2 regions of the Streptomyces sp. NPDC055632 genome follow, and region 2 is predicted to be linked to the other one. Evidence: riboswitches for the same ligand, from Rfam matches in the RefSeq annotation. Region 2 holds a riboswitch; the other holds the start of a gene.

Region 1 (7,497 bases), on a different contig from region 2:
GATCATCCTGCTCCGCGAGATGCTGGCCGGCGACTCCCTCGACGGCTGCCGGGTGTACTTCCCGGACCCGTGGCCCAAGGCCCGCCACCACAAGCGGCGGCTGATCCAGCCCGAGTTCCTCGCCCTCCTCGCGACCCGCCTCAAGCCCGGTGCCGTGCTCCACTGCGCCACCGACTGGGAGGAGTACGCCGAGCAGATGCTGGAGGTGCTCACCGCGCACCCGGACTTCGAGAACACGCAGTCCGACGGCGGCTACGCGCCCCGCCCCGGCTTCCGGCCCCTCACCCGCTTCGAGGGCCAGGGGCTCGACAAGGGGCACGTCGTGCACGACCTCCTCTTCCGGAGGAAGTGAGAGGAACGCGGGCGGCTCGTAAGTGCGTCGCCCCTGTCCGTGCCGGTCGTTAGGGTCGCTCACGTGTCGAACCCCGCACCCGCCGCAGCCGGACCCGGGCACGGACCCGGGTCCGAAGCCGTTCCCGTCCCCCACCGGGACACCGAAGAACCGGCCTTCCCCGCCGCCGCCGACCGGTCCCAATGGCGCTACCGGCCGCGCCGGGCCTTCTGGCGCAGCCGGCTGGTCCGGGCGATATGCCTGGTCACCGTGCTCGCGATCTGCGCCCTGGTCATCCTGGCGATGGTCCGCGAGCAGACGGGCACGCAGGGCTTCCTCGTCGGCCTGGCCCTCGCCGTGCTCCCCGTACCGCTGCTCATGGCGGCGTTCCGCTGGCTCGACCGGGTCGATCCGGGGCCGTGGAAGAACCTGCTCTTCGCCTTCGCGTGGGGCGCCTTCGCCGCCGCGCTCGTCGCGATCCTGGCGAACTCCTTCGCGGTCCGCTGGATCGCCACGGCCACCGCCGACCCGGACTCCGCCGACCACCTCGGCGCCACCGTGATCGCCCCGGTGGTGGAGGAGAGCGCCAAGGCCGCCGCGATCCTGCTGCTCTTCCTCTTCCGCCGCCGGCACTTCGGCGGGCTCGTCGACGGGGTGGTGTTCGCCGGCTTCACCGCGACCGGCTTCGCCTTCACCGAGAACATCCTCTACCTCGGCAACGCCTTCGGCGAGGACCAGGAGGTAGGCGCCACCGGCATCGGCATGGTGACCGCCGGGGCCTTCTTCGTACGGGTCGTGATGTCGCCGTTCGCGCACCCGCTGTTCACCGTGCTCACCGGCCTCGGCTTCGGCTTCGCCGCGCTCGCCCCGCGCGGGAAGCGGCTGCGGAAGGTGCTGCTTCCGCTCGCCGGACTGCTGCTCGCCATGGGCATGCACGCCGCCTGGAACGGCTCGGCCACCTTCGGCGGCCCCTGGGCCTTCTACGCGGTGTACGGGGCGCTCATGATGCCCGCCTTCGGCCTGCTGACCTGGCTCGCGGTGTGGAGCCGGCAGCGGGAGCTGCGCACGGTCTCCGGCGAGCTCCCGGCGTACGCGGCGGCCGGCTGGCTCTCCCCCGACGAGCCGCTCGCGCTCTCCTCCATGCGGGCCCGCGAACTCGCCCGCTCCTACGCCGCCCGGACGTACGGCAAGCGGGGCGCGCGGACCGTCGGCGAGTACGAGACCTTCGCGACGACCCTGGCGTTCCTGCGGGACCGGGCCCGGCGCGGCACCGCCGGGCCCGACTTCGCGGCCCGCGAGCAGGAACTCCTTCACCACCTGTGGCAGCGCAGGGCGGTCGCCTCGCCCGCGCTGACGTACGCGGCCCGGGCGACGGGCCGGGCGTGGACGCCGCCGCAGTACCTGGACTACGGCGGCTACAACCCGTACCGCGGTTAGGGCTTCTTCCGGGGGAGCGGGCCCAGGCTCGCGGTCAGCCCTGGATCGCCGACGCCTCGGTCAGGAGCTTCAGCTCCTCCTCCGTGAGCTCCAGGTCGGCGGAGGCGACCAGGGCCGGGAGCTGCTCGACCGTACGGGCCGAGGCGATCGGCGCGACGACCGTCGGCCGGGAGGCGAGCCAGGCGAGGGCGACGGTGGCGGGCTCGGCGCCGTGCGCCCCGGCGACCGCGTCGAGCGCGGAGAGCACGGCCCGGCCCCGCTCGGTGTCGAGGTGCTTGCCGGCCCCGGCGGCGCGGGCGCTGTCGACGGCGGTGCCGGGGCGGTACTTGCCGGTGAGGAAGCCGGAGGCGAGGCCGTAGTACGGGACGGCGGCGAGCCCCGCCCGCTCGGCGGTCTCCAGGAGCGGGCCCTCGTAGGTGTCGCGGGAGACCAGGTTGTAGTGCGGCTGGAGGGCCACGTAGCGGGCGAGGCCCTCGGCCTCGGCGAAGTCGAGGGAGGCCCTGAGCCGCTCCGGGGAGATGTTGGAGGCGGCGACGGCCCGTACCTTGCCCTCCCGCACCAACTGGTCGAGGGCGGTGACGATCTCCTCGACGGGGACGGACTCGTCGTCGAAGTGGGTGTAGTACAGGTCGATGCGGTCGGTGCCGAGGCGGCGCAGGGACTCCTCGGCGGCGGCCTTGATCGTGGGGGCGGAGAGCCCCTTGAACCGGGGGTGGGCGCCGGCCTTGGTGGCGACGACGACGTCGTCGCGGTTGCCCCGGGAGGCGAGCCAGCGGCCGATGACGGTCTCGGACTCGCCGCCCTCGTTGCCCTCGGCCCAGGCCGAGTAGACGTCGGCGGAGTCGACGAAGTTGCCGCCGGCGGCGGTGTAGGCGTCGAGGACGGCGAAGGACTGCGCCTCGTCGGCGGTCCAGCCGAAGACGTTGCCGCCGAGGGCGAGCGGGAAGACGTGCAGGTCGGACGTGCCCAGCGTACGGAGAGAGGTCATGGGGTGATCAACGGTCTCCGCCGCCGGGCCTATTCCGCATGGTTCCCGCGCGGTTTCCGCGCGGGTCCCGGAAGGGCCACGGGAAGGCCCCGGGGAGGTCAGACCGTCAGGCCCTTGGAGCGCAGCCACGCCGCCGGGTCGACGCCGTCGCCGCCGCCGGGGTGGATCTCCAGGTGGAGGTGGGCGCCGGAGACGTTGCCGGTGGCGCCGACGCGGCCGATCGTCTCGCCGGTGCCGACGGTCTGGCCGGCGCTGACCGTCATGGAGGAGAGGTGGCAGTACCAGACCTCGGTGCCGTCCTCCAGCTCCAGGACGATCCGGTAGCCGTAGGAGCCGGACCAGCCCGCCGACTTGACCGTGGCGCCGTGGACCGCCTTGAGCGGGGTGCCGGTGGGGGCCGCGAAGTCGAGGCCGGTGTGGTAGCCGGAGGACCACATCGAGCCGGACTGCATGTAGGTGGCGGTGAGGGAGTACGAGGAGAGGGGCATCGAGTAGCTGGCGGCGAGCTTGGCGAGGCGCTCGGCCTCGGCCTTCGCCCTGGCTTCCGCCTCCGCCTTGGCCTTGGCCTCCGCCTCGGCCTTCGCCTTGGCCTCGGCGGCCGCCTTCTCCGCCGCGTCGGCCTTGGCCCGCGCCTCGGACGCGGCCTTCTCCGCCGCGGCCTTCTCGGCGGCGGCCTTCTCGGCGGCGTCGGCGGAGGCCTGCTGCTGCTCGGCCTGCTGGAGGATGCGGGCGCGCAGGGCCTCGCCCGCGTCGGCGGCGCCCGGGGCGTCCGCCGTCGACAGGCTCGCCCGCGTGACCTGCCCGGTCCGCGCGGCCCGCTCGTCGGCCTCGGTGGTGTACGCGGCGGAGGTCAGCGGGTTCGGGTTGGCGCGGTCCGTGGGGACCGTCTCCCGCTCCTCCGCGCCGGGCAGGAGCGCGCCGACGCCGGGGAGGTCGTGGGCGTCGGGCAGGTTGAGGTCGGGAAGGTCCGGGAGCGATATCGCCACCGGCGGCTTCTCCTGCGCGGTGGCGAGGCCGCCCGCGCCGACGGCCGCGATGACGCCGACGCCGAGGACGGTGGAGGAACGGGCGAAGTTGGAGCGCTGCTTGACGACCCGGTGCCGGCCGCCGGAGCGGTTCTGGGCGCGGAGGGAGTCCTCGGTGGGGTTCCACTCGGTGTTCGGAGCGGAGGGAGCCGCACCGCCGCCGAAGGCATCGAAGGGGGCTTCGGGGGCAGGGGTGTTGGACGCCACGGAGGCGCGCTCCTTTCCTTCCTTCTCGCCTACCGGGTTAGCTGACGGGTTCGGAGCAGGAAGGTCTCCTACGGGCCCGGTCGCACGAGTGCGAAGGGCTCGATTCACCCCAAATGGTGGTTCCCCGGTTCCCTTTCGGGATTCGGCGCGTGCGCACGGTGCCGTCTCTTACGACGGCTGGGACGACCGCGCTGCGTTATCGAACGTTAATAGACAGGGGGTCCCGATTCCAAGCTGTCCCCCGTGATCGTTCATTCGATCGGTAGGTATTTGCCCCGGTTGATCCCTCTTCAGCAAGGCAGGTCTCCCGAACGGCAAAACCTCCGCAATCTGACGGTGCATCAATTGTTATCGCAGGGAGACCTCTCGACTACCCCTGGTGACGGGCCGCCGGGGGCCTGCCCGGCGGGTCAGTGCCGGGGGCCGCCCGGCGGCACCACCGGCATCGTCCGGCGCCGCTCCGGCTGCCCCGCCGTAGGGCGGTTCAGCGCGAGCAGCGCCATGTCGTCCGTCGCCCCGCCGCCCGTGTGGAGCCGTACGTCGTCCACGAGCGCGTCGAGCATCTCCTCGGGCCCGGGGAAGATCCGTCCGGCCAGCCGCTCCGCCGGGTCGTAGAAGACGCCCTGCGCGTTCCGCGCCTCCGAGAGGCCGTCGGTGTAGAAGAGCAGCGTCGTGCCCGGCGGGTACGGCCGCGCCTCGGCCCGGTCCGGCCACGACGCGAGGTCCCCCATGCCGAGGGGCAGCGCCGGCCGGCTCGGGTCGACCGGCTCGACCCGCCCGTCCCCGTGCAGCATCAGCGGGGAAGGATGCCCGCGGTTGACGACCCGTACGAAACCGTCGAAGGTGCCGCTGCCGTCGGAGCGCGGGATCTCGGCCAGGACGGCGGTGGTGAACCCCTCGACGGCGTCGAGGCTGTCCCGGCGGGTGCCCTCCCGGTCCAGCGCCCGTTCGAGCCGCTGCGCCACGCCCTCCAGGGTCCGTTCCTGCTCGGCCGCCTCCCGGAAGGCCCCGATGACGACGGCGACGGCCTCGACCGCGTCCATGCCCTTGCCCCGCACGTCCCCGACCACGAGCCGCACCCCGTGCGGGGTGTCCTGCACGGCGAACAGGTCGCCGCCGATGAACGCGTCTGCCTGCGCCGCCTCGTAACGGGCCGCGCACCGCAGCCCGCCGATCCGCTCGGCGGGCGTCGGCAGCACCGCCTTCTGCGCGGTCTCCGCGATGACCCGCGCCGAGGCGAGCCGTTCGCCGCTGCGGCGCACCACCCGGTTGATGAGGAGGGCGAGCACGGAGACCGTGAACACGGTCAGGGTCTCGGCGACGGCCGGGGCACGGGTGACGTCGTCGCTGAAGAGGTAGAGGCCGACCGAGGAGAGGACGGCGGCGATGCCGGTGAGGAGGGTGACGAGCAGGGAGAAGAAGGGCGCGGCGACCAGCGGGGCGGCGGCGAGCATCGGGGAGGCGGTGTACGGGGCGGGCGTCGCCACGTCGAAGAGGATGCCGCCCACGATGATCAGCGGCGGCAGCGCACGGATGAACCGCCGGGCGCCCCGGTACCCGGGACGGCCCTCACCGCCCCGCCGCCCGCCTCCCGCCGCTCCTAGGGGGTGCCCCACCTGTTCTCTCCTGCCCGGTCCGCCCGGCCGCGGCCCCGCACCGCTCCCCTCCAGGGTGGCCGCCGCCCCGGCGGACGGCGACTCCGCACGGCCGACCGGCGTACGGCGGGCCGGGACGCGGACCGGGACGCGGACCGGGGGGCGGACCGGGGGGCGGGCCCGGGTGCGTGTCTGGGTGCGGTCCTGGGCACGGGCCGGGCGCGAAAGCCACCGGGGCCGCCGGGGCTTCCGGGGCCGCCGGGGCTTCCGTGGCCGCCGTGGCCGCCGTGGCCGCCGGGAAGCCCCTCCGGTCACATGTTCCGCTCGGCGTAGACCGCCATCGCGTCCCGGACGAGGACCGCGGTGCCCTCGCCGTACTTGTCGTAGTTCTTGGTGAAGCGGGGGTCGTCGACGTACATCCGGCCGAGGCCGATCACGTACTCCTTGGTCGGCGTCGTCGTGGTCGACAGCCACGCGATCTGGCGCCGCGCGATGGCCTGCACCTCGTCGCTGTCGGCGGCCAGGCCGTCCCGCGCCGCCTTCCCGAAGTCGCGGGCGATGCCGGCCTGCTCCTCGACGAAGGCCCGTCTCTGCTCCTCGTCCAGCGAGCGCCACCACCGGTCGCCCTGCTCGTACGCCTCGCGGCCCCAGCGGTGGGTGACCTCCTCCTCGTACCGCGTGTGGTCGAAGCCGTCGAACATCTCGTCCGCCATGAGTTCCTCTCCGTTCTCGGTCTTGTGGAGGGTGGTCCGCACCGACGCGATCCGGCGTCCGATGCGCTCGCGCTCCTGCTCCAGGAGGGCGAGGTGGGTGCGCAGGGCGGCGGACGTGTCCCGCTGGCCCGCGAGGACCTCGGCGATGGCGGGCAGCGAGAGCCCCAGCTCGCGCAGCAGCAGGATCCGCTGCAAGCGCACGAGCGCCGCCTCGTCGTAGTACCGGTAACCGTTCGCGCCGATCCGGCTCGGCTCCAGCAGTCCGCGCTCCCCGTAGTGCCGGAGGGTGCGGCTGGTGGTGCCTGCCTTCTTGGCGATCTCCTGGATCGACCACTCCATGCCGAGAACGCTAGATCTTGACGTTGCGTCAAGGTCAACCGGAAGCGCCGCGCGTTCGGGCGGAGAACGACGAAGGCCCGGATCCAAGAGGATCCGGGCCTTCGTGCTACTGAGTAGCGGGGACAGGATTTGAACCTGCGACCTCTGGGTTATGAGCCCAGCGAGCTACCGAGCTGCTCCACCCCGCGTCGGTAAACATGACTCTACGGCATGACCGGGGCAATCCCGAAATCGGTTTCCGTCAGCAGCCGCAGTCGTCGGTGCCGACCGGGGCCGTCAGGGGGTCCGCGGCCTTCTCCGCGGGCCCCTCCCAGGTCTCGTACGCGAAGCCCTCCCGCACCCAGTACTCGAAGCCGCCGAGCATCTCCTTGACCTGGAAGCCCCGCTCCGCGAGGGCGAGCGCGGCGCGGGTGGCGCCGTTGCAGCCGGGGCCCCAGCAGTACGTGACGACCGGCACGGACCGGTCGAGCAGCTCCTCGGCCCGCTCGGGAACGAGCGCGGTCGGCAGGTGGACGGCCCCGGGCACGTGCCCCTGGTCCCAGGCGGCCGTGGACCGCGTGTCGACCAGGACGAAGCCGGGGTCGGCACCCCCGGCCACGGAGGCGGCGAGGACCGAGGCCACGTCGGAGACGTCGGCGTGGAAGGCGAGGCTCGCGGAGAAGTACGCGGCAGCGGCGGCGGGAGAGGCCGGCGGGGTGCGAAGTACCGGGTTGACCTGCGGTGTCGTCGTCATGGTGATCAAATTAGGTCCGCAGGGCGCCACGCTGAAGTGGGGAACCACGGTGCTCGTGGCCTTCGGCCGGGGATTCCCGGGCGTTCGGCACGGGAGGCCGGGGATCTCACCCACCGGGCCCCTGACCCG
Region 2 (7,497 bases):
TTCATGCGGCCGGTGGTCGGAGTCCCGCCGGCCCGGGCTCCTTCGCACGGCCGACGGCCGACGGCCGGGGGCCCGGTCGCCCCGCACCCCTTCGCACCGCCCCCGCCCCGACCCGCCGGTCAGCCCCCGTAAGGCTCCGCGTGCGTCTCCGTGAACGCCTCCGCGTCCCACGTCCCGCCCAGGGCCGGGGCCAGCCAGCCGCCCGCCGCCGCCCGGAACTCCGCCGGGGACAGGGTCCCCGAGCCCTCCGGCACGGCTCCGAGCAGCGGCGCGCCCGCCGCCTCCGGCAGGTCGGCCAGGTTGCAGCGGGCCGCCAGGTCCGGCGCGGCCGGCCAGCTGCCGACCACCACGCCGAGCTGCTCGATCCCGCGCGCCCGCAGCGCCTCGGCCGTCAGGGACGTCGAGTTGAGCGTCCCGAGCCCGGCCGGGGCCACCACCAGGACCGGCGCGCCGAGCAGCGCCGCCGCGTCCGCGAGCGTGCCGCCCTCCCCGTCGAAGCGGACGAGCAGCCCGCCCGCCCCCTCCACGAGCACCAGGTCGTGCTCGGCGGCCAGCTTCCGGGCGGCCTCGGCGACCTCCCCGGGCCCGACGGGCGCGAGACCGGCCCGCCGGGCGGCCGTCCCCGGGGCCAGCGGCTCCGGGAAGCGGCCCAGCTCGGCCGAGGCGGCCGCGCCCGAGAGCCGTACGACCTCGTCCGCGTCACCCCGCTCGTCCGGTCCGACACCCGTCTGCGCGGGCTTCAGGACCGCGACCGACCGCCCGGCGGCGGTCGCCGCCGCGGCGACCGCCGCGGTCACGACCGTCTTGCCGATCTCGGTCCCGGTGCCGCTGACGACGACGATTCCCACTGCCCGCTCCATCCTTCTTCCGTTCAGCCCGCCGCCGCGGCGGCCCGTACCGCCGCGCAGATCCGGGCCACGTCCTCGTCGCCCGTCACGTACGGCGGCATCGTGTAGATCAGGTCCCGGAACGGGCGCAGCCACACGCCCTCCCGGACCGCCGCGCGCGTCGCCGCCGCCATGTCGACCCCGTGGTCGAGCTGGACGACCCCGATCGCGCCGAGCACCCGCACCTCCCGCACGCCCGGCAGGTCCGCGGCCGGGGCGAGCCCCTCGCGCAGCCCGGCCTCGATCCGCTTGACCTCGACCTGCCAGTCCTGCGAGAGCAGCAGGTCGATCGAGGCCAGAGCCACCGCCGAGGCCAGCGGGTTGCCCATGAAGGTCGGCCCGTGCGCCAGGACCGGCACCTCGCCCCGCGAGATCCCGTCGGCCACCCGGCCCGTGCAGAGCGTCGCGGCCATCGACAGGTAACCGCCCGTCAGCGCCTTGCCCACGCACATCACGTCGGGGGAGACCCCGGCCGCGTCGGCCGCGAACAGCGTGCCCGTGCGCCCGAACCCGGTCGCGATCTCGTCGAACACCAGCAGCACGCCGTGCTCGTCGCAGGCCTCCCGCAGCACCCGCAGATACGCCGGGTCGTGGAAGCGCATCCCGCCCGCGCCCTGCACCACCGGCTCCACGACCACCGCGGCCAGCTCGTGCGCGTGCCGCCCGATCGCGGTCCGCAGCAGCTCGGCGTACGACTCCTCGTACGCGGCCGGCGGGGCGTCCGTGAAGACCTGCGGCTGGAGGACCCCGGTCCACAGCTCGTGCATCCCGCCCTCGGGGTCGCACACCGACATCGGCTGCCAGGTGTCCCCGTGGTAGCCGCCGCGCCAGGTGAAGAGCCGCCGCTTCTCCGGGCGGCCGAGCGAACGCCAGTACTGCAGGCACATCTTGACCGCCACCTCGACGGAGACCGAGCCCGAGTCGCTGAGGAAGACGTGCCGCAGCGGCTCGGGGGTGATCTCCACGAGCCGGCTCGCGAGGCGGACGGCCGGCTCGTGGGTGAGCCCGCCGAACATGACGTGGCTCATCCGGTCGAGCTGGCCGCGCACCGCCTCGTTGAGGACGGGGTGGTTGTAGCCGTGCACCGCCGACCACCACGAGGACATGCCGTCGATCAACTCGTCCCGCCCCTCGGCGGGTTCGGCGAGCCGGAGGCGCACCCCGGACGCGGACGCGACGACCAGCGGGTCCGTGCGGCCCGGCATGGGGCCGTACGGGTGCCAGACGTGCGCCCGGTCCAGGGCGAGGAGCTCGTCGTTACGCATTCGGCGCGAGGTCCGTCCCGGCTCCCCGGCGGCGCACCGCCACCAGATCGGTCCGGGCGCCGCCCGGCCCGGCCTCGGCGGCCGGCGCCTCGGCGGGCTCCGGGACCGGGGCGTGTCCGCCGCACGGACCGCAGCCGCCGCCGGAGTGCGAGCCGCAGCCCGCGCCGCCCTCCGCCGCCGGAGTGCCCGAGCCGCACCCGCCACCGGCCTCCGCGCCCGCGCCCGAACCGCAGCCGCCGCCGGCCGCCGCGAGCGCGTCCGCGCGGTGGGCGGGCAGCGTGGGCGTGCCCGCGCCCTCCACCTCGAAGCCCGCGTCCGCGATCATGTCCAGGTCGGCCTGACCGGCCTGGCCCTCGCTGGTCAGGTAGTCGCCCAGGAAGATCGAGTTCGCGATGTGCAGCGCGAGCGGCTGCATCGAGCGCAGGTGCACCTCGCGGCCGCCGGCGATCCGCACCTCGACGTCGGGGCAGACGAACCGCACCATCGCCAGGATCCGCAGGCAGCGCTGCGGAGTCAGGTTCCACTCCTTGGCGAGCGGGGTGCCCTCGAAGGGGATGAGGAAGTTGACCGGCACCGAGTCCGAGCCCAGCTCCCGCAGCGCGTACACGACGTCGACCAGGTCCTCGTCGGCCTCGCCCATGCCCGCGATCAGGCCCGAGCAGGCCGAGAGCCCGGCGGCGTGCGCCTTCTGCACGGTGTCCACCCGGTCGGCGTACGTGTGGGTCTTGGTGATCCCGCCGTACGTCGCCTCGGAGGTGTTCAGGTTGTGGTTGTACGCGTCGGCGCCGGCCTCCCGCAGCCGCTCCGCCTGGCCGTCCGAGAGCAGACCGAGGCAGGCGCACACCTCGACGCCCTCGTTCTCCTCCTTGATGGCCTCGATGGTCCTGCCGACGCGCTCGACGTCCCGGTCCGTCGGACCGCGTCCGCTCGCCACCAGGCAGACCCGCTTGGCGCCGCCCGCGACGCCCGCCGCGGCCGCCTTCGAGGCCTCGTCCGGCTTCAGCCAGGTGTACTTGAGGATCTCCGCCTTGGAGCCGAGCCGCTGCGAACAGTACGAGCAGTCCTCGGGGCACAGGCCGGACTTCAGGTTGACCAGGTAGTTGAGCTTCACCCGCCGCCCGAACCACTGACGGCGCACCTTGCCGGCCGCGGCCACCACATCGAGCAGTTCGTCGTCGGAGGTCGCCAGGACGGCGAGCGCTTCTTCACGGGTCGGCGGCTCGCGCCGCAGCCCCTTCTCCACCAGCGTGTTCAGCAGGTCCATAACCGCTGATCCTGGCCTACCGCCCGCCTCCGGGCCAAGGAGGATCCGAACAAACGGCGCCGTTCGGGGTGTGTGGATGACCACACCACGATCCCGGTCTCCTCCGGTTAGGGTCTGTGCGCTGCCTACAAAAGGCACCGGCCGGACGGCCGGAGGCGCCGACGGAGGATCCCGCATGCCACAGGCCGACGACACACGGGCCGCGGGCCCGCGCCGCACCGCGTTCGACTGGACCGGGGCCGAGGCGCGCCGCCGGGCCGACGCCGGCCTCGTCCGTACGCTGCGGCCCCGGGCGGCCGAGTCGGACCTCCTCGACCTGGCGGGCAACGACTACCTCGGCCTCACCCGCAGGCCCGAGGTCACCGGGGCGGCGGCCGAGGCGGCCCGGCGCTGGGGCGCCGGCTCCACCGGCTCCCGGCTCGTCACCGGCACCACCCTGCTCCACACCGATCTGGAGCGCGAACTCGCCGCCTTCTGCGGCTTCGAGGCGGCCCTCGTCTTCTCCTCCGGCTACACCGCCAACCTCGCCGTGCTCACCGCGCTCGGCGGCCGGGACTCCCTGATCGTCTCGGACGCCGCCAACCACGCCTCCCTGGTGGACGGCTGCCGCCTGGCGCGCGCCGAGACCGCCGTCGTCCCGCACGCCGACCCCGAGGCCGTACGGAAGACCCTGGAGGCGCACCCCGGGCGCCGGGCCCTCGTCGTCAGCGACTCCGTCTTCTCCGTCGACGGCGACCGGGCCCCGCTCGCGGAGTTCGCCGCCGCCTGCCGCGCGCACGGCGCCGGTCTCGTCGTGGACGACGCCCACGGCTTCGGCGTCCTCGGCGACGGGGGCCGGGGCGCGCCGCACGGCGCCGGGCTCGCGGGCGACGAGGACGTGGTCGCCACCCTGACCCTCTCCAAGTCCCTGGGCAGCCAGGGCGGCGCGGTCCTCGGCCCGGCCCGGGTGATCGAGCACCTGGTGAACGCCGCCCGCACCTTCATCTTCGACACCGGCCTCGCCCCGGCCGCCGTCGGCGGCGCCCTCGCGAGCCTGCGGCTGATCGCCGCCGAACCGGGGCTCGCCGAGCGGGTCCGCACCGTCGCCACCACCCTGTACGAGCGGCTGACCGCGGCCGGTCTGACCGCGGCCCGGCCCGACGCGGCCGTGGTCTCGGTCCGCGCCCCCTCCCCGGAGGCGGCGCTGCGCTGGGCGGCGGACTGCCGGGAACAGGGCCTGGCGGTCGGCTGCTTCCGGCCCCCGTCCGTCCCCGACGGCGTCTCGCGCCTGCGCCTGACGGCCCGCGCCGACCTGACGGACGCGCAGATCGGCCGCGCGGTGGAGACGGTCCTGCGGACCGCGCCCGCCGCCTGAGGGCCGGGGCGGGGGCGTTCACCGTTCGTACGGTTCACCGCTTCGGGCGACAGAGGCGGTTCCGCCCTGGTGGAACCCGGTACGGCGCGGCACCATCGGTGGGGCTCTGACGCGCAGTGCTATCCGGGGCAGCGGCCCCGGCGGGAAAGGGACAGAGTCTCCATGGCAGACCATCAGGAAGCAACCGTCACCCTGCCGAGCGAGCCCGCCTCGGTCCCCACCGCCCGGCGGTACGTCGCGGAGGTCCTCACCGGCTGGGGCCTCGACGAACTCTCCGACCAGGCGGACGCGGTCCGTCTGATCGTCTCGGAACTGGCCACCAACGCCGTCCTGCACACCTTCGGCCAGTCGCCCACCTTCACGGTCGACGTCCGCCTGGAGCGCGGGGAACAGCTCCACGTCGGCGTCACGGACAGCCATCCGCGCCTGCCCCGCCGCCTCCCCGCGGCGGTCCAGCAGGACAACGGGCGCGGCATGGTCATCATCCGTTCCCTGGCGGCGGAGTCCGGCGGCCGCCTCTCGGTGACCCCGACCCCGGACGGCGGCAAGACGGTCGGCATCACCCTGCCGTGGAAGGCGGCCGCGCCGGTGGTCTGTTAGAGACGGTCCGGCGGGTCGTGGCCGGGGCTGTGGGGCGGGGCCGATGCGGCGGGTCGTGGCCGGTCCGGCGGAGACGGTTCGGGTGCGGCGGCGCCACCGCACTCCCCGGCCTCTCCTCCGGCGCCCGCTCAGCGCCCGGGCGGGGTCACCGGACGCGTCCGTAGGAGACCTTCGAGGTCCAGATCTTGTCGAGCTTCACCCAGGAGCCCGTCTTGGGCGAGTGCCAGATCTTGCCGCTCCCGGCGTAGATGCCCACGTGGTAGACCTTCCCGCCGGAGTGGAAGAAGACCAGGTCGCCCTGCTGTCTGCTGCCGGCGGAGACGCGGCTCGTCTTGTTGTACTGCTGCTGCGCGGTGCGGGGCAGCGACTTGCCCGCCTGCTTGTACGCGTAGAGCGTCAGGCCCGAGCAGTCGAACCGTGAGGGTCCCGTGGCCCCGTAGCGGTAGGGCGCCCCCTTCTTGGCGGCGGCGACGCTCAGCGCCTTGTTCGCGTGTGCGGTCGCCGCCTGTGCCTCCGGTGCCGCGCCCGGCGCGAACAGCGTGCCGCCGACGGCGGCGAGGGTGAGAGCCGAGACGGCTCCGGCCCGGGACAGCAGGGACGGGACGTACATCTGCGCAGTCATGCGCAACCCTTCGTCAGCCGCCTGTGAAGGATGACCTGTCGGGTTCGGGCAGGCGAAGATGCCCGGCCGCGGTTGCGGCTTCACCCCAAGGGCCGGCCCCGCTGCGGAAACAGCGCGTACGGCCCGTACTGCTCGGGTCCTCCACTCCTGCCGATCCAATCCTGTCGACCAGGCGTCCGGGACGGCGGCAGGACTCGGCGTCCGCCCAGACCGCCCCGCCTCGGATGGCGGGGGCTTGTCGTCGGCAGGGATCTTGCCCCACAGCCTGGTCGAAATCCGAGTGGAAACGGCGTTATGTGAGAGTCCTCACGACTGATCCATTCGGGTGGACAGGATGCTTTCGTGATTGTTGGAGGTTTGGCCGGCGGGCCCCGCACCAGCAAAGGAACGCCCGATTCCGCCAGATGTGTACCCCCCGTGCGCAACTCGCCCGAGCCATATGTCGACTCGTCGACTCAACCGAACGGACGAGTCGTTCCGGTGGGGGGTGTCGGCCGTCCGGCCCTCGACACGACATGCCGGAATGTCAACTCCGTCATGTCCGGGGGAGCGTGACCCGGCCGGCCCGCCGCTCCCCGTCCAACACCCGCAGGGCGCGCGCCAGGGTGTCCGCGTGGACCTCGCTCTCGCCCCGCGCGTGCATGAGCGCCAGCGCCTCGCGCAGCTCCTCCGCGCGTCCCACCAGGGCCTGAGCCGCCCTCAAGGCCCCATAGGTATGCGTACTTCTGGATGGATTGATCTTTCCCAGGAGGTCGACGACCGCGAGGTACGCGTCGATCAGCTCGCCCTCGGCCCGGGTCAGGGCCGGCAGCGGCGGCGGCTCGGGAACCACGGTCCGCTCACCGCGCCGTGCCGCCGGCCGCGGCGCGCCGGCTCGTGATCACGTGGTCCACGAGCCCGTACTCGACCGCGGCCGGGGCGTCCAGGACCGTGAGGCGGTCGAGGTCGGCCTCGACCCGCTCGCTGCTCCGTCCGGTGTGCCCGGCGAGCAGCCCGGCCATCAGGGCGCGCTGGCGGAGCAGTTCGCGGGCCTGGACGTCGAGGTCGCTCGGCTGCCCGCGCAGGGGCTCCTCCACGGCGGGCTGCCGGAGCGTGACGCGGGCGCCGGGGAGCATCGTCCGCTTGCCCGGGGTGCCGGCGGCGAGCAGGACGGCGGCGGTGGAGGCGGCCTGGCCCAGACAGGTGGTCGCCACGTCGCAGGCGAGCGTCCGGATCGTGTCGTGGATGGCGGTCATGGAGGTGACGGAGCCGCCGGGGGAGTTGATGTAGAGCGCGATGTCCTGCTCGGGCGCCGCGTACTCCAGGTACAGGAGCTGGGTGATCACGTCGTTGGACGAGATCTCGTCGACCCGGGTGCCGAGGAGGACGATCCGGGACTCCAGCAGCTTCGTGTACGGATCGAGGGTCCGGGTGCCGGAGCCGGTCCGCTCCGTGAACTCGGGCAGGACGTGTCGCGCATCCATGGCGGGCGCCTCCATCTGTAAAAAATGTACAGGACGTACAGG

The links. Region 2 has a riboswitch for cyclic di-AMP ahead of ACWGSR_RS25185 (C40 family peptidase). Riboswitches for the same ligand answer to the same signal wherever they lie in the genome.
Region 1: it holds a riboswitch for cyclic di-AMP, as region 2 does, so the genes downstream of both, ACWGSR_RS02600 (M23 family metallopeptidase) here and ACWGSR_RS25185 (C40 family peptidase) in region 2, are expected to answer to the same signal.

Annotation. Positions count from the first base shown of each region.
Region 1 covers NZ_JBSHHY010000002.1:19,288-26,784, forward strand. The annotation lists gene trmB (tRNA (guanosine(46)-N7)-methyltransferase TrmB) at 1-352, shown strand, start outside; gene ACWGSR_RS02590 (PrsW family intramembrane metalloprotease) at 416-1,768, shown strand; gene ACWGSR_RS02595 (aldo/keto reductase) at 1,803-2,756, opposite strand; gene ACWGSR_RS02600 (M23 family metallopeptidase) at 2,855-3,988, opposite strand; cyclic di-AMP (ydaO/yuaA leader) riboswitch at 4,000-4,146, opposite strand; gene ACWGSR_RS02605 (PP2C family protein-serine/threonine phosphatase) at 4,399-5,604, opposite strand; gene ACWGSR_RS02610 (MerR family transcriptional regulator) at 5,895-6,635, opposite strand; tRNA gene ACWGSR_RS02615 (tRNA-Met) at 6,750-6,823, opposite strand; gene ACWGSR_RS02620 (rhodanese-like domain-containing protein) at 6,877-7,368, opposite strand.
Region 2 covers NZ_JBSHHY010000022.1:7,396-14,892, forward strand. The annotation lists gene bioD (dethiobiotin synthase) at 120-860, opposite strand; gene ACWGSR_RS25165 (adenosylmethionine--8-amino-7-oxononanoate transaminase) at 872-2,152, opposite strand; gene bioB (biotin synthase BioB) at 2,145-3,416, opposite strand; gene ACWGSR_RS25175 (8-amino-7-oxononanoate synthase) at 3,592-4,770, shown strand; gene ACWGSR_RS25180 (ATP-binding protein) at 4,933-5,370, shown strand; gene ACWGSR_RS25185 (C40 family peptidase) at 5,516-5,992, opposite strand; cyclic di-AMP (ydaO/yuaA leader) riboswitch at 5,996-6,177, opposite strand; gene ACWGSR_RS25190 (hypothetical protein) at 6,528-6,824, opposite strand; gene ACWGSR_RS25195 (ATP-dependent Clp protease proteolytic subunit) at 6,832-7,455, opposite strand.